Regions from separate parts of the Methylophaga sp. UBA3613 genome, predicted to be linked through region 2. Evidence: riboswitches for the same ligand, from Rfam matches in the RefSeq annotation. Region 2 holds a riboswitch; each other region holds the start of a gene.
What was found. A riboswitch is a leader RNA that binds a small molecule or an ion and turns the genes downstream of it on or off. The one in region 2 is predicted to bind cyclic di-GMP.
Positions count from the first base shown of each region.

Region 1: it holds a riboswitch for cyclic di-GMP, as region 2 does, so the genes downstream of both, B3S93_RS07610 (VPLPA-CTERM sorting domain-containing protein) here and B3S93_RS11390 (hypothetical protein) in region 2, are expected to answer to the same signal.
Region 3: it holds a riboswitch for cyclic di-GMP, as region 2 does, so the genes downstream of both, B3S93_RS04110 (PEP-CTERM sorting domain-containing protein) here and B3S93_RS11390 (hypothetical protein) in region 2, are expected to answer to the same signal.
Region 4: it holds a riboswitch for cyclic di-GMP, as region 2 does, so the genes downstream of both, B3S93_RS00490 (hypothetical protein) here and B3S93_RS11390 (hypothetical protein) in region 2, are expected to answer to the same signal.

Region 1 covers NZ_DFLS01000006.1:292,464-296,929, reverse strand. The annotation lists gene B3S93_RS07615 (PFL family protein) at 1-1,327, shown strand, start outside; gene B3S93_RS07610 (VPLPA-CTERM sorting domain-containing protein) at 1,401-2,006, opposite strand; cyclic di-GMP riboswitch class I at 2,022-2,099, opposite strand; gene B3S93_RS07605 (hypothetical protein) at 2,222-2,701, shown strand; gene B3S93_RS07600 (bifunctional diguanylate cyclase/phosphodiesterase) at 3,106-4,466, shown strand, end outside.
Region 2 covers NZ_DFLS01000008.1:319,154-323,619, reverse strand. The annotation lists gene B3S93_RS11400 (hypothetical protein) at 1-708, opposite strand, end outside; gene B3S93_RS11395 (polysaccharide biosynthesis/export family protein) at 748-1,299, opposite strand; gene B3S93_RS11390 (hypothetical protein) at 1,422-1,925, opposite strand; cyclic di-GMP riboswitch class I at 1,968-2,046, opposite strand; gene B3S93_RS11385 (hypothetical protein) at 2,202-2,720, opposite strand; cyclic di-GMP riboswitch class I at 2,750-2,831, opposite strand; gene B3S93_RS11380 (hypothetical protein) at 3,042-3,566, opposite strand; cyclic di-GMP riboswitch class I at 3,595-3,680, opposite strand; gene B3S93_RS11375 (hypothetical protein) at 4,005-4,466, opposite strand, start outside.
Region 3 covers NZ_DFLS01000004.1:399,921-404,386, forward strand. The annotation lists gene B3S93_RS04105 (MBL fold metallo-hydrolase) at 1-602, shown strand, start outside; gene B3S93_RS04110 (PEP-CTERM sorting domain-containing protein) at 749-2,131, opposite strand; cyclic di-GMP riboswitch class I at 2,150-2,233, opposite strand; gene B3S93_RS04115 (helix-turn-helix domain-containing protein) at 2,514-3,485, opposite strand; gene B3S93_RS04120 (antibiotic biosynthesis monooxygenase) at 3,796-4,371, shown strand; gene B3S93_RS15585 (DUF6653 family protein) at 4,458-4,466, shown strand, end outside.
Region 4 covers NZ_DFLS01000002.1:7,150-11,615, forward strand. The annotation lists gene B3S93_RS00465 (M48 family metalloprotease) at 1-162, opposite strand, end outside; gene B3S93_RS00470 (sulfurtransferase TusA family protein) at 259-492, shown strand; gene dsrE2 (sulfur carrier protein DsrE2) at 497-961, shown strand; gene B3S93_RS00480 (DUF502 domain-containing protein) at 996-1,619, shown strand; tRNA gene B3S93_RS00485 (tRNA-Arg) at 1,855-1,931, opposite strand; gene B3S93_RS00490 (hypothetical protein) at 2,064-2,714, opposite strand; cyclic di-GMP riboswitch class I at 2,731-2,817, opposite strand; gene B3S93_RS00495 (zinc-dependent alcohol dehydrogenase family protein) at 3,111-4,121, opposite strand; gene B3S93_RS00500 (winged helix-turn-helix transcriptional regulator) at 4,260-4,466, shown strand, end outside.

The sequences.
Region 1 (4,466 bases), on a different contig from region 2:
ACAAAACCTGGATCTTCGCACCGTCACTGTTGGCATCAACCTGACCGATTGCGTCAGTCATGATCTGGAAACATTCAAACGTAAAATTTACGACAAAATCACCCGTTATGCTGGCCAATTGGTGGCATCCTGTAACCGCATTGAAAGACGCTACGGTATTGAAGTTGCCAATAAACGGATTTCTATCAGCCCAATCGGTGTTGTCGGTGCACCTTTTAGTTCAGAACAATTAGTTGAGGTCGCCGTAACGCTTGATAAAGCGGCGCATGAATTGGGTGTGGATTTTATTGGTGGTTTTACTGCTTTGGTAGAGAAGGGCATGAGTAAGGGCGATCAGGCTTTGATCGAAGCCATTCCACAGGCGCTGACGGAAACGCAACGAATCTGTTCATCCGTCAATGTGGCCAGTACGCGTGCCGGTATCAACATGGACGCGATTCTCAAGATGGGGCAAATCATCAAACAGGCTGCAGAACTCACTGCAGACGATGATGGCCTTGCTGCTGCAAAATTAGTGGTATTTGCCAATATTCCACAAGATGTACCGTTTATGGCCGGTGCTTATTTAGGCATCGGTGAAGCAGATGCGGTTGTCAGTGTTGGTGTCAGTGGTCCTGGTGTAGTTAAAGCGGCTTTGGAAAAAGCCTTGGCTGAAGATGAAAATATGGATCTGAGCCGTGCGGCGGATGTCATTAAACAAACAGCAGCCAGACTGACACGTGCTGGTGAGTTGGTGGGCCGTGAAGTGGCACAATTACTAAATCTGCCATTTGGTATTGTCGACTTGTCGTTGGCACCGACACCGAATCGTAATGACAGTGTCGGAGAGATTTTTGAAGCGATCGGTTTGCCAGCTTTTGGATCACCAGGCAGTACCGCATTTTTATCCATGCTCAATGATGCAGTGAAAAAAGGTGGTGCGTTTGCCAGCTCACATGTGGGTGGTTTAAGTGGTGCGTTTATTCCGGTTTGTGAAGATTTGACCATTGCTGAGTCGGCTGCAAACGGCACCTTGAATCTGGAAAAACTCGAAGCCATGACGGCAGTCTGTTCAGTTGGCCTGGATATGGTGGCTTTACCTGGAGATACTTCAGCTGAAATGCTATCCGCGATTATTGCTGATGAAATGGCAATTGGTGTCATCAACAAAAAAACCACAGCAGCAAGATTGATTCCAGCGCCTGGCAAAAAAGCAGGTGATATTGTCCGGTTTGGTGGTTTGTTGGGTGAAGGCCCAGTGATGGCTGTCAATATGGGGAATCAGGAAAACCGCTTTGTTCGCTTAGGTGGCCGTATTCCTGCTCCGATTCAAAGCTTGGTTAATTGATCATCTTATGCTAACAATTAAAAAGCCGTGACAGAAACTGTCACGGCTTTTTTAGATAAAATAAGCGTCAAAATTACTGGCTTTTCGCTCTTCTACGCATTGCTAAAAAGCCCATCAAACCTGAACCAAATAACCAAACTGCTGCTGGTATTGGAACGGCTGAAACCCGGATGTTATCCAGCATCGCTCCAACATTATCCCCCCCGAAGTTTCTAAAAGATAATTTATCCCCATCAACCAAATCAACCAGGAAACTATAGGTATGCCAATTTTCATCCCAATCCAAGAGAAGATGATTAACAAGTGCACCTGCTCCAAACAACACCGAAACTTGGTCAGCAGGACCATTACGTTGATTACCAGATAAATCAAAACTCACTTTGTATTTACCTGCAGAAAAACCATTTTTAGAAGACAAAATCCCTGCGTCACCAGTTGAGCCGTCCAGATCTACGCAAAAGCTACCAACTGAACAAACGATTCCCCATTGATTACCGTTTTTGATCAAATCAACCGTACCGTTTGATACATCCCAATTAACGAAGCTGTTATAGTTTAAGACAGAACTCGCTTGACCTTCACCTTCAAAGCTATCATATAGGCTATTAATGGTTGCAGCAAAGGAAACTGGAGCAAAACATAATGCAGATATTGCTAAAATTTTTGTTAAGTTTTTCATAGATATATCCTCAATTTTTGTAGTTCAGCAATCTCAACTTTGAGACCGGAAACTTTCCGTCCTTAATTCGCATTAAGTTTGGCAAAAATTAAAAATAAATGTGTCTTATAAAGTTCGACACAGATTCAAAATAATCCTTATTTAGACGTTTTTTAATTGTACTTTGGTACAAATACACTTAATAAATCACTTACGGTTAGTCCGGTAACTTATTAATGCAAAAACTCGTTGTACAAATTATTATCTTTCAGTGGGATAAATCTCAGCTTTCTGATGCGCACAAAAAAGCAAGGGCAGGATTACCTGATCGCTATCCGCTAAAATCCTCCTCTTCTGTTTTGTCTAATAAGCAAATATTGCTTGATAAGCATGGGGATGATATTTCTGGAAATCGCATTCGCTATCAAATGACAGATGATTATTTTTTAATTGATCGTTATCGTGTTGGTTTAAAAGCCAAAAAAGTGGAGTTCAAACCACGATTACAGGCCGATGAACCACCGATATTACTTACTTCGCTCGAAGAAGGGTGGGTACAGTGTCAGTACCAGTGGCGTTACCGGATGGATGAAGGCGGTTATATTTACTGGCTTTATGAAAATGTGATCGTAAATGTCTGCTTCGCAGAAAAAAACGATCCAGGTGTTTTTGTAAACTCACCTCCCACCCAACGTTTTACATCTCTACTGACCTGACTCACCAAACGCTCACAAAAACCATAAGTCCACTTGCTTTTAGTTCATGCTTGAGGATGAGATGGAGAGCACAGGTTTTTGGAGAGTAAATCTCTATAATCGCATTAAATTTCTACGGGACAAATTATTTTCTTTCCTTGGAGTCAATATATTACGACCAAGGTAAAAGTCCCTGGTTTTAGTGAGAATTATCCCTTGTAATGAAAAGGTAATATGCCTAAGATGCCCCGGCATTTTAAGATCGTTAAAATCAATTAACAGTTCTGTTTAAATATTTTTAATTGCCTGTTATGAATCAGTAAGTCCTTGAAATTATTTCAACTTAATCGCTAAGTAAAAACAGACGGGGTATTGACCATCTATCTAATGACCACCTCAGCCAAAACAAAGCCAAAAAGCCTCTCGTGAACAGCTATGTAGCCGATACCTCACCGGTTGCCATAGTGAAGTTTTGTCTGCAGTCTGAGCGGCAGATAGCAATTCTCGACAGTACAGCTTCCATCGTTGATATTTTTGGTTTTACCGCAGCACAAATTATTGAAGATTCCTCGTCTGCATGGATGAGCATTGATTCAGATGATCGTGGCATTATTCTGCAGAAAATGGCTGAGTCAGCTCAAACGATGCAACCTCTGAATCTGGGTTGGCATGTGTTACACCCTCAGAAAGGTAAGGTTTTAGTGGATTGCAAAGCCATGCCTGAAGCGGATTCAGAAAACGGAATGGTATGGCATGGCTATTTTCAAAATATCACCGACCTGAAACGTACAGAGCAGGAAAATCAGTCTCATTTGTGGTTTCTTGAATGTCTGGATCAGGTCAACCGGGCTATTCAGGGCACCAATGATCTTGAGCAGATGATGAGTGATGTTCTGGCAGCGATATTGTCGTGTTTTGCATGTGACAGAGCATGGCTTTTATATCCTTGTGATCCAGCAAGTGCCACTTGGCATATCCCCATGGAGCAGACCACTCCTGACTACCCTGGTGGTCTGTCTGCTGGAACAGATTTCCCGATGACCGAAGAGGCAGCCCGAGGTCTGGAAGCCTATCTGGCCAACAGTGAACCAGTAACGCTGATTACCACTATAGAAAGTCCTGATGCACCCGAATTTCTGAGAGAGCATCATATTCGCTCAATCATCGGTACGGCCATCTATCCAAAAACCGGTAAACCCTGGGTGTTTGGTTTGCATCAATGTTCGTATGAGCGAGAGTGGACTAACGACGAAAAACGTTTATTCAGTGAAATCGGTCATCGTTTATCTGATGGCTTGACCAGCTTGCTGATATATCGTGAACAACGTGAGAGTGATGAACGCTTTCGGCAGGCGTTTGAATTTGCTGCGATTGGAATGGGGGTGTTGTCCTTGAGTGGGCAGTGGTTAAGAGCCAATCATTCCATTTATGAAATGTTCGGCTATTCCGAAACTGAACTACTGCAAATGACCTATCAGGAAATGACCCATCCCGAGGATTTGCATAAAGGACAAGCGGAGCTTGATCGGCTGATTGCTGATCAAATTCCCTATATGCAGATTGAAAAGCGCTATCGTCATCAAAATGGGGACTATTTCTGGGCAAGACTCACAACCAGCATTGTCAGAGGAAGAAACAACCAGCCGCTGTATTTCGTTTCGCAGATAGAAGATATCGAAGAGCGTAAAAAATCAGATCAAAGTATCGCCCTGTTAAATTTTGCTATCAATCAGGTAAAAGAATGCATTTATCTGCTGGATGGAAAAGGGCGCATCAGATATGTCAA
Region 2 (4,466 bases):
TCCTACCTGTCCTGAAAACGACCAGCGTTCACTCATCATGTATGTACTAGTGACACTTAAATTATAACTGTCATATTGAGACTCGATTCTTTCGGATTCAGATTCGTACTCTGAATATGTCATTGCCAGACCGCCAGTCAAACGTTCTGAAAGATTTCTGCGCCAGCCACCTGTTAACGATATGGATTCATTATCACTAAAACCGCCGGTATCATATGTACGTTCACTGTAATTTAAACTGGTATAAGCAAAATCACGTTCTGTAAATTGATATTGGTAGCTTGGTGCTAGTGATTTTGATGTTACCGTCGCATTAGACGAAAAATCACCGGTATCTTCATCAGCGATTGAACGTTGTGCTCTTTCAGAATAACCCGCATTCAATCCGTAATTACTTCGTTCTGTATTATAGCTAGTCGAAAAATTTGCAAATGGATCCTGACGATCAAGCTCGCTTAAACTGGCATACCTTTCTACCCTATAGCCGGTATTCAGTGCAATTGAACCATTTTCAACTGAACGTGATAACAATAAAGTAGGGGTAATTTTGGTAACAAAACTACCCTCTTCTTCTTCACGTAATTCAACATTATCATCATAACTAAACGTTGGCGAAAAATCGGCACCAATAATATATTCGGCTGCGTTGGCAAAAGGTGATTGAAATAAAGTTGCAGTTAAAACCGCCGTAATAATGTTAATTTTCATGCTGACTCCATCTTGGTGTCGATCATTATTATCCGTAAATTAAGGAATAATAATGACATCACCGCTTTCAAGCAGCACGTTAGATTCAAGTGATTTACCTTGTTTAATATCAGCATAATAGACAGGAATAATTTGCTGTTTCATTCCATCTCTACGCAAAATGATAATGTCATTTTCTTTCGCATAAGTAGTGAGCCCACCAGCTAAACTTAAAGCCTGCATTGCGTCAAGCGGTTGACTCATTCCAAAGGAGCCAGGGGTTAGAACTTTGCCGAGGATATGAATGGTGTTACCTGAAACCTGATTGACGGTAACGTTAACGACTGGATCCGAGATATATTCTGAAAGTTTTTCTTTAAGCTCAGTTTCTACATCAACTACTGTTTTATCTTTGGCGTTTATTTGGCCAGCTAATGGAAACGAAATAGTACCATCGGGAAGAATAACGACCTCTTTCTGCAAAGCATCTTCATTCCAAACTGAAATGCTTAACATGTCACCTGCATTAAGTGTGTAGGGTTCTGAAGCATGAACAACTGTTCCAATCGAAAGTGTCGCTAATAGCAACACTGCATTTACCAATTTATTCATTATTCTTCTCCATGTTTATAATTTACATTCGCTTCGGATGATAACACGTTATTTAAGCATAAAAAAAGGGAGCATTTCTGCTCCCTTATTTTAACTGGGTATTATTGTTGAATTAATCAGTTTTACGCTTTTGATTTAGCACGTAAACGCAGTCCCAATAGGCCTAATAAGGCAGGTGCGAAGAGAAAAAGCGCTGCTGGAATAGGCACAGCCGATACTGAAACATCATATTTCAGCTCATCAGAAGAAGCACTAAAGATATCCAAACCATAGTTTATACCAGTCATAAGCGTGGCGGTAAATGAGTAATCTGAGATGAGATTAAACTGATCAATAACAGCACCACCCATCTCAAATAACGATACGGTAGCTGAACTTAGATTTGCTTCTGGATTAAATGACCATACAATTTTAACGGGTGTATTTTGATCTGTAGATAGATCAAAAAATGATGACCAGTTGGTGTTTGGCTCATCTACCGTTCCGTGACCTAATACAACATCGTTGTTATTTAAGCTAACTTCTTGCGTAGCACCTGATGATCCGGCGGTGGTCAAATTTAAGGTTGCTGCATTTGCACTAATTGAGAAAAATAACGTCATAAAGAAAAGCATCGCTTTTTTCATAAGTCGCTCCTTTAAGGGGTTTGATTTATAGATTCAGTTAAGCAATGCAACCCGGCGATCTTACAGGGTAAGACCCGTGGCTTTCCGCCCCCGCCTCACAACAGGTTTGGCTATTGATAGGAAAGAAGAAATCCTTTCCATTGTGAAAACTTCCCAGCTTTTTAAGGAAGTTAATTTAACCGTAACGTTTTTTATTCAGTTTGTACAGAGTCTTTTCTGACAAAAAATATATAAAAAAGGGAGCTTCAAGCTCCCTTTTTCTTTCTCCTACCCGTTTTAGCCTGCAGTCATCTTGGCTCTACGACGCAATCCAATCAATCCTAATAAGGCGGGAGCGAATAAAAATAATGCGGCTGGTACAGGCACTTCTGATAATGAGGTAACTGACACATCGTATTTTAATGCATGTGATGTAGCATCTAAAATATCCAAACCGTAAGTTTTACCTGCTGACAATATGGCCGAAAAAGTAAAATCGCCCGTTATATCGTACGTTTCTGTAAAACTACCATCTAATGCAAAAATTGCTACAGTAGCAGAAACCAGATTTCTCACTGGGTTAAATGACCATTCAACATCAACAGCAGTATTTGTATCTGCTGTGACGTTAAACATTGAACTCCAATTTGATCTGGAGCTTTCAACAACACCACCACCTAAAACAACATTGTTCTTATTTAAGGTGACTTGCTGTTGGGATGCCCCATTTGAGCCCTCAGCTGTTAAATTAAGAGTTGCTGAGTTTGCACCAGCAGAGAATAAAAAGGCTATACATAATAGCATCGCTTTTTTCATAGCAATTTCCTTCTAAGTGAAAAAATAAGCAATGCAGCCCGGCCATCTTTAGTCAATTAAAGATCCGTAGCTTTCCGACCCTGCCTCACGACAAGTTTGGCTTTATATTGAAGATAGAAACAGAATTGTTTCTAAAATTGAGACTTTCTTATATTCGTGAAAGTTCAGTTACAGACTAACAGTTTTTGTGGATTTTTCAAATCATGTAGGTAAATCGCAGATGCAAAACTTTAGAGTCTTTTGATGATATTGAGCCCCACAAAGAAAAGGGAGCCGAAGCCCCCTTTCCTTGAACCAACAATATTGTTAACTCATTTGTTACTATGCAGCAGCTGTTTTCAGTGCTTTACGACGTAAACCGAAAAAGCCCATCAATGCTGGAGCAAATAACCATAATGCAGCTGGTACTGGTACTGCAGAAATTGACAGGTCGTATTTCAGAACATCTGATGTGGCATTAAAAATATCAACACCAAAGAATGATCCCGCTGTCAAAATAGCAGTAAAGATAAAATCACCAGTGATGTTAAAAATAGTTGGCGCACCAACATAACCACCACCAGGTCCAGTCAACAGACCAAAGGCCAATTGAGCATTACTCAAGCTGTTAGTTGGGTTAAATGACCACTCCACTTTTACTGGTGTATCAACATCAGTAGTAACATCAAACAATGATTCCCAAACTCCTGAATTAGCAACAGTACCACCAGCAAGAACTGTACTGTTGTTATTCAGATCAATACTTTGAGTAGCACCTGAAGAACCAACTGTTGATAATGTCAGTGTAGCGGCATTAGCACCAACTGAGAACAATAAAGCTATACAAAATAGCATCGCATTTTTCATAATAATTTCCTTTAATTGAAAAATTAAGCAATGCAACCCGGCCATCTTCAAAACCCAGCCAGAAGATCCGTGGCTTTCCGACCTTACCTCACGGTAAGTTTGGCAACAAAAACAGAAACAACATTGTCTCTGAACTTTTTATCTCCAAGAAATATCTCGGTGATGATTAAACACTACTACTTCATTTGCATGATTGAAATTGTACTATGGTACTAGTGACAAATTTATTGCAAAAAAATTAAATATTTCAGGCTGATTATAGCTGATTTTCTTTTTCTCACAATATCCATATTTAATGAACTTTATAACAATATTCTATTGGTTGTCCCACTTCATGCTGTGAATAATAGCTAACTGAATCAAGTACATAACTGCAAAAAAAAAGGGAGCCGAAGCTCCCTTTTCTTAAAACTAACAATATTGTTAACTCATTTTGTGTTATGCAACCACTGTTTTCCGTGCTTGACGGCGTATACCGAAGAAGCCTAACAGTGCTGGTGCAAACAACCACAATGCAGCTGGTACTGGTACTGCAGAGATTGACAGGTCATATTTCAAAATACCTGAAGTGGCATTAAGAATATCTACTGCAAAATATGAACCTGCAGTCAAAATGGCAGTAAAGATAAAGTCACCAGTGATATTAAAAATAGTTGGAAAACCAACATAATTACCACCAGGGCCAGAAACCAGACCAAAAGCCAATTGAGCTGAATCCAAGCTTGTTGAAGGATTAAATGACCACTCAACTCTTACAGGAGTATCAACATCAGTTGTAACATCAAACAATGATTCCCAAGAACCTGAATTAGCAACAGTACCACCAGCAAGCACAGTGCTGTTGTTATTTAAACTGATTTCTTGAGTCGCACCATTTGATCCGACAGTTGATAAACTCAA
Region 3 (4,466 bases), on a different contig from region 2:
TGGGCGGCCATATTCTTGCCAACAGGGATATTCGGGTGGTGGCACATGAATTTGCTGCAGAAGATTTGCAATGGACAAAAGCGCCAACCGCTTTACCAGATATCACGTTTCAGGATGCTAAGACCTTGCAACTGGGAGACAGTGAAATCCACCTGCAATATCACGGCCCAAACAATGGTCGTGGCTCAGTCAGTATGCGAGTTATGCCAGCCAATGTGCTGTTTGTGGTGGATTGGATTGTGCTTGGCCGAATGCCTTATCAGAATCTTTTAGGCTATGACATTCATGGCATGATTCATTCCACCCGGGAAGTGCTGGCGGCTGAACCGTTTGATTTATTTATCGGCGGACATGCTGATACCGGCACGCGCGAGGATGTGGAGCATTATCTTGGTTATCTGGAAGCGCTTTATGCAGCTGTGCGTGAGGGCATGCTGGCGGGGAAAACGCTTGAAACGCTTCAGGCTGAAATTCGCTTACCGGAATATGCGCATTTGCGGATGTATGATGAATGGCTGCCAATGAATATTGCCGGTGTTTATCAAACCCTGGTGGAGCAATCCTACTTTAATTTTCGACCGGATCTGAACGTTGAATTCTAGATCAGGAGTATCTGAGTAAACGTTACGAACTAAGGAACGTAACGAAATCAAAAGAGTAGGATGGCCACCACCCGTTATTTCATTTCTTTCACGGCAAGCCAGAATCAATTTTTACACTGTCTTTGAGATTAACACTCTGCATATTTTTAAGCTGTCATTGCCTTCTTACGTCGTAAACCCAAAAAGCCTAATAATGCCGGGCCAAATAAGAATAATGACGCTGGAACAGGCACTTCACTCACCGATTGACTGATTTCTAAATTGGCAAACGTATCACCAAACACCACATCAAAATTAAAGCCCATAAGGGATGGATAAATGATGCTATCAAAACTACCGACAATGCTGGCAAACGTTAAGAACTGAAATGTTCCTACTTGCACATTATCACCAATAAACTCAAAGGTTAGTAAACCGGCCAGAGAAGCCTCATGTGAAATATTAAAGATATCTGAACTGGTTTCATTAAACTCCACCACCATTGAACCGAATTCACCTTGAGTGTAATTGCCATTAATGGTCATCGTACCAATCGAGTTACCTGCATTTATGCTGGCATAGTTGTCAGAACTGGTGCCATTCACCGTGACATTGCTGTTAATGATGCCTGTACCAGATAAGCTACCGCCGTTGATATTGACACTGGTTTGAGTGATGACGCCGTTATTTATGGTTTGCCCAGCGGTTTGGGTGTAATTACCCACTGAACTGCCATTACCTCTTATGGTTGCTTTTTCATTGTTAATAAACACGCCCGTATTAATAATCTCGTTCATATTCTGAAGAGTACTATTATTGGTCATGACGCCATTATTGGTCACGGTGTCATTAATTGCATTGGAGAATACGTATTTATTCGTAAATGAACCATTATTAATTAACTTACCGGCATTAGTGAAGCGACCCTCATTGTTCATCGTGCCATCATTAATTAAAGTGGAATCGATATAGTTATTGAATCTACCCGCACTGGTATTAGTTAAGGTTCCCGTATTGGTCAGGGTTGCTCCTCTATAACTTGATAAAACACCTCTATTCGTGAGGGTATCTTGATTGGTTAACTGCCCGTAATTAGTCAATGTGCCTGAATTGTTAAACTCAGCCTGATTATCAATGAAGCCATCATTTTTCAAGCTACCACCGTTGTTGTATATATAGCCGGTGTTAGTGATGTGACCGCTTGCTGCATTATTTAAACCACTGACATGAGTAGTCAGACTGCCTGTATTTAACAGCACCCCATCATTTTTTAAATCACTGAATTTACCGTAAAAGGTACCATTATTTATAAAAGTCCCTTCGTTTGCTAAAACAGGATCTTTAACAAATGGCTGACCAATAACGGATAACTCATTATCATTTTGAAATTGTGTGCCCGTCACAATGGTTGTGGTGGCATCATCATTAATCGTTAAAGGTGATGTATTGACTCCAATTAAAACACTATCGGCACTTGCCGCAGTACTTAAAACGATTGATGAAATAAAAAATGTGCTGAGTACAGAACGTTTTAAAGATTGAGTTTGCATGTTCAAAGTCTCTTAAATCTATGCAACTCAGCCACCTTAACAACATCATCAAGGTCTGTAGTTTTCCGTCCTTAGTTCACACCAAGTTTGGCAATAATAAAATGGGCTATAGTCCAACCCAACCGAAATATGATGATATAGAGACGGATGACATGGCACTATCCGATTTTCGCAAAGAGATAAATTAATCATTTATCGAGAACACGGATAATCTTTATTAATTTTTTTGGATTAGAATCAGTCGGTTTTTATAAACCTAAGCCTGAATGATTAAAGGGGAGATTATGTTTACTTTTCGTTGCCTGCTTATATGACATTACAAGTCTGATATTCGATATCGGCCACATAAAGCCGTATCAATCGCAGCTAAAAAGTAATGATTTTAATTAAAGGCTCGATGTAATGTGGTGGAAGGCAACTCGCCAAATAATTGCAGATAATCCTTGGAAAAACGACCTAGATGCCAAAAATGCCAGTCACTGGCTAACTGCGTGACTGTCACACCGATATCAGCTGGTTTTAGAAGTTGTGCACGAACCCGGTTTAAACGTAATCGATACAAGTACGCATTGGGGGTGATTCCCATTGTTTTTTTAAAGTTATATTGCAGATTACGCTGGCTGATATGTAAATCTTTACAAATATCGATAATGGATGGACAAATCTGTCTCTCCAGGTTGGCGTGCATATAGTCTATTGCCTGCCTTACTGATTTTGCCGCCCGACGGCGAGACAGTACATCAGATGATTGTTCATCAAACACTAAAGATGAATCGAGAGAGAGCAAGACATATTCCATTACTGATAAATTAATATCTTTCTGCTGCTCATGCAGATTATCATCCGAACTCAGTGCCGAAAGCTGATATAAATAATCGGTAAAATCCTCTAGGGGTTCCCGGTTAATACCATCAAATACCAAAATACGGTCTGTCGGCATTTCCCAATATTTTGGGTTAATGACTCTTGCTGCTTCAATTAATTTAGACTGTTCGAATCTAAAATAGACCGTTTCAACACCGCTCGCTGCCTGAATATCGACTTCGACATTTGAAGGCAGAAAAAATAATGAATTATCGAAAGCATCGTACTCAGAGACCCGTACCTGATTTGCAATGCGTGCAAAAGAAACCGTACAGAAGTCCCGCTCAATAATGGCACGTTTGTGTATGACCTGATTTTGTTGTTCAAACACAACTCTGACATCATCATTACCCACTTCACGATAATGCCCACGAAAATTCCCTGCGGATAATTGCATTATCTCAATGGGCAACCAGTCTTGTGCCATCTGCTGTTCATAAGCATCGAACAAAGGCTGATCACGATAGACGGTGTGGTGTGTTGACGTCATTTTTAATGCATCAGCAAAGATATGAGAATGACCATGATAGTAAAACCATAAAATAATCAGTGAAAATGACTATACCTTATTCATTAACGTATTGGCATCTAAACAAAAATGAGCTTACTGGCTTGGTATTTGTTATCAAACAAACAAGCCTAATAGTTACCCACGGAGGCTTTTGAATACTATCTATATAAGGTTTTCGTACCTTGTCTCTATAAGCTTCAACTGCAATAAAGTTTTAAAATAAACGTATGACTTGATATTTTGTTTATGAAACATGTATCCGACAACTTGGTATTTTAGGAAAAATCTTATGCAACAAAATCGTGTGGATCCGTTAACCAATGGTGCGACGGCAGTTATTACCCATCAGGTTGCCAAGGATAAACATCCCGAATACGAAGCATGGTTAAATGAAATTGCTCCACATTGTAAAAGCTCGCCGGGGCATCTGGATCTGAACGTGATTCGGCCTATCGCAGGATTGACTGAAACGTATACGATTATTATTCGCTTTGATAACCAATCACATTTACGGGGCTGGATGGAATCGGCCAAACGCAGTGAGCTGATAGCCCAAGTTTCACCATTACTGGTGAAAGGCGATGATTTTTATATTAACAGCGGGCTGGATTTCTGGTTTACCCCGGAGCAGGCAAATACCAAAATTCCTATTCGTTGGAAACAGGCTTTGGTCACCTGGTCAGCTATCTATCCGCTGGTACTGATGTTGCCATTTTTGTTGCCACCCATTCACAGGTTGGGACTGCCTGATAATCATTATCTCGACACATTGATCATTACCGGTATTGCGGTTTTGCTAATGGTTTATGTGGTAATGCCGCGCTACACCAAATTAATTCACGCATGGCTGTTTCGAGGTTGTTAGGTTTAGAAAAAGGATCTTGAGATCAAGAGGCTTCAAATGCTGGCTATTTTACTCGAACCAGATGATTACCCCATCGGTACTATGAAATGACTTTA
Region 4 (4,466 bases), on a different contig from region 2:
CTGCAGGCTCCAGTAAAAAGACTGGCCGACCTGATACTCTTCCACAGGCGAAACCAGAGCACCCGCACTGTCCCCCATTTCTGGCAACGCAATATCCAGGTTTGCCTGGGCAATGCCTTGATTGCTCATCAAAAATATAACTGTAGCGATAAGATATTTCATAACGCCTATAGACCTTGGCTCATTAAGACCGGTTCCGCAAAGACAAAAACGCCGCTTGCGTTTATCATGTGAACGGATATTTTAAAGGAAATCAGTATGTCAGATTTTGATACAGAAATTGATACATCAGGTTTAAACTGTCCACTTCCAGTGCTTAAAGCGCGTAAGATGCTCAATGAAATGTCAGCCTCTCAGCGACTGCGACTCATATGTACCGATACTGGCGCGCTAAAAGATATTCCGGCCTTCTGCAAAATGACTGGTAATCCGCTGCTTAGTAGCGAAGAAGTCGAAGGAAAACTGTATTTCATCATCGAAAAAGGGGCATGACTGCATGGCCAAAAAACTCGCCATAATTGCAAGTAAAGGTACTTTAGATGGTGCATATCCACCATTTTTACTGGCCTCCACAGCAGCGGCGCTAGGGTTTGAAGCCAAAATATTTTTTACCTTTTACGGTTTGCAATTGCTTAAGAAAGATATGTCTCTTAAAGTCTCTCCTTTAGGCAACCCTGCTATGCCCATGCCTGTTCCGGTCCCCAGTATCGTGCAAATTATTCCAGGGCTTGAAGCCTTTGCTACCTGGATGATGCAACGCAAACTGAAAAAGAAAGGTGTTGCCAGTGTTGCTGAATTACGTGAGATTTGTCTGAAGTCAGATGTTGAATTAATTGCCTGCCAGATGACTGTCGATTTGTTTGATTTTAAAAATTCAGATTTTATCGATGGAATCAGTCATGGAGGCGCAGCCACCTTTCTGGAATTTGCCAGCGAAGCCGATATAACTTTATACATCTGAATAACCGTATTCGGTTTGGAATAGGAACAGCTTTATGCAATTTGTCTGGAAGACTTTTTTAAAAGGTTTAGCGACAGCGTTACCCGTCACCCTGACGCTTTATCTTATTTATTGGTTGGCTGTTACTGCAGAGCGTGCATTACGCCCGATAATGATTGCCATTTTACCCTATGATTTTTACTGGCCAGGGCTTGGGTTATTAGCAGCTATAGGGTTGATTTTTGTGATTGGCATTGCCGTTAATGCCTGGCTGGTCAAACGACTGTTTGATATGGGTGAATCCATTCTGGATCGCATTCCGCTGGTGAAATCGATTCATGGTGCATTACGAGATTTCACGCGTTTTTTCTCTCGCGAGAAACAGCAGGAAAGTCTCAGCAATGCTGTTGCTGTCACCATCGGTGGGGTTCAGCTGATTGGCTTTCTGGTGAAGGATAACGTTAGCCATGTTTTAGGCATGGAGGATCAGGAAAATAATCTGGTCGCCATATACCTGCCAATGAGCTATCAAGTTGGTGGCTATACAATTTGCGTTTCACGAGATCAGGTTCGGTCTTTGGAAATGTCGAATGAAGACACTATGCGCTGGATCCTGACCGCAGGACTTTCAGATAGTGAAACAGAAAGCCATCAACCAAAAATCATTGTTGAAAAATAATTTTTCACAAGGCAACTGGCAAAGAATTGTCATTAGTTTCTTAGTTGCGCCATATCCATTATCCAGTGGGATATTTATTCCTTTCCCAACCTCAACTTTCTGAATCTGGTAAACCTAATACAAATCGATAAATTTGTTACAGAAAAAATGAAGGTTCTAAAAGTTGATGGGGAGTATGCGAATGACTATCCCGCTATTATTCATTTCCAGTCAAAAATAATCTATTGATTATTATTGGTGTCCCTGACAGGAGTCGAACCTGTGGCCTTCCCCTTAGGAGGGGGACGCTCTATCCATCTGAGCTACAGGGACATCGGCCGCAATTATATCAGTCAAGCTGATCGGCTTCACTTCGAAACAAACCAATCGGTGGTTGAACGGCAGTTATACAAATAAAAAAGCCGTGATGAAATTAATCATCACGGCTTTCTGAAAGAAATAAAGTTAAGCGACTTTATTTTTTGCTCTTCGACGTAATCCCATGAGTCCAAGTAATGCCGGTGCAAACATGAAAGCGGCGGCAGGGATTGGAACTTCAGAGACTCCGACAACACTATTGTAAGACATGTCCATGTAACGTACTCCAGCTGGGTCGTTATTGTCTCTAAAAGTAATTCCTGCAAAAGCACCCAAGCCTGAGATAGAGTATTTGTTGTACCCTTCCAGCATGCTGATTAGTACTGTGTTGATTAAACTACCACTATTTGAAAATAAATCTGCAGCAACATTGGATCCTGCAACAGAGCTTCCCATCACCCATGAAAAACTGTCGGCATTAAAATCAAACAAAATCGACAATGGGCCCTGAAAACTTGAGGGTGTAAGAAGTGAATTGCCAGAATCACAACCTGTGCAACCTGGATCAAAAGAGACAACTCTTATTGTTCCACTTGGTGTTAGTGATAATGGCCCTGTAGGGGAACCTGAAATTGCTGAGCCAGATGCAGTCTGACCTGTGAAAGTTTGTGAGAAACTTGCCCCATCAACATCAATAAGGGTGGAAGTGGTAGCCCCACTCAAATCAATGTCGACTGTAGCGGCAAAAGCAGATAAAGAAAATAATGAGAAGATTATCGTAGCTATCATCTTATTCATCGGTGAACTCCTTAAAGTATGCAACCCAGCCCTGATACCTTTACTTAAAAGCACAGCTGTAATTTTCCGTCCAAGGCTCACGCCAAGTTTGGCATAATAAATAGCGTGATTAGATCACTCTTTCGAACTTACACTAAATTTTATTAAAAAGTATTGTACTTTAGTACTAATTAATAAATCTTTGATGTTAATTATTAGAGCTAATAATGTAATCCCAGCCCTATCCTTCTCATTTTGGACAGATAAATGTTTAACGCTCTATCCATCTGAGCTACAGGGACATCGGCCGTAATTATAACAGGGCTATTTTAGACCGACGAATTCTGAAACATTCTATCGGTGGTTGAGAGGCTAATAAATTAAAAAAGCCCCACCTCAAGGGCTTTTTTATTTCATTTAAAACTCTAAACAAATTTTACCAAAATGCTGATTCGTTTCTTGGTACTCAAATGCTTTGACAATATCCTTTAAAGCAAAAGTACGATCAATAATTGGTTTTAGCTGATTAGCCTCGATAGCTTTAATCATCTCCTGCTGATGGACTCTGCTACCAACAAGAACGCCCTGAAGCCTAACCTGTTTCACAAAAGTCTTCACAATATTTATATCGCAAGTCTGTCCAGAAAGAATACCAATTAACGAAATTTGGCCAGCGATACGTACAGCGTTTAGAGATTGCTCCAATGTTTCAGCACCACCAATTTCAACGACGTGGTCAACACCTTTTCCATCATTTAGTTCTCTGGCTAAAAAGCCCCAGTTAGGTTCTTTTTTATAATTGATCACATGATCTGCTCCCAGCTCCTTCAACCTAGTGAGTTTTTGATCACTGGATGAAGTGGCAATCACTTTGGCGCCTGCCATTTTGGCAAACTGTAAAGCGAAGATGGATACACCACCAGTCCCTTGAAGAAGAACGGTATCACCTGATTTGAGCTGATTAAAATCGAACAAAGCCCGCCATGCTGTCAAGGCTGCTGTAGTCAACGTCGCAGATTCTGTATGAGACCAACCTGAGGGTGACTTGGTGAAAGCTTCAGCCTTTGCCGTGACATATTCTCTTGCGTAACCATCTACTCCATCGCCAGGAACAGTTGAGAAACCATCAACGACTGGTTCACCGCTTAACCAAGAAGGGAAAAACGTACTCACAACGCTATCACCGACCTTAAATTCGGTCACGTTTGGCCCCACCTCTATTACTTCACCGGCACCATCAGCCATAGGTATTCTTTTCTCTGATGCAGGCCAGAGCCCCTTGACGACCGCATAATCGTGATAATTAAGCGAGTTAGCATGAAGTCTGACCAGAATTTCGCTGTCACCTGGCGAGATTGTTTCTGTTTCTTCTACGCTAACTTTATCAAAGCCACCACCCGCTTCGACGAAAATTGATTTACCTTTCATGTCTGCTCTCTAGTTTGTCTAAACATACAAACTAACATTCAGGTTACAATAGTCAACCAGTTAACTTTTTGTAACCTACAAATAACTATGAGAGAAAACGACCAGACTTGTTATAAACCCTGCCCAGTTGAGAGGGGAATGAGAATTATCGGTAATAAATGGACAGGCTCCATTTTGTGGCACCTGAAAGATCAGCCCATGCGTTTTAATGAAATTGCGAGACAACTTGCCGGGGCCAGTAAAAAAGTCCTGGCAGAGAGGTTGAAGGCAATGGAAGAAAATAAACTGATCACCAGAGATGTGATCTCAAACAAACCTGTCGCGGTCCAATACAAAATTGCGGCT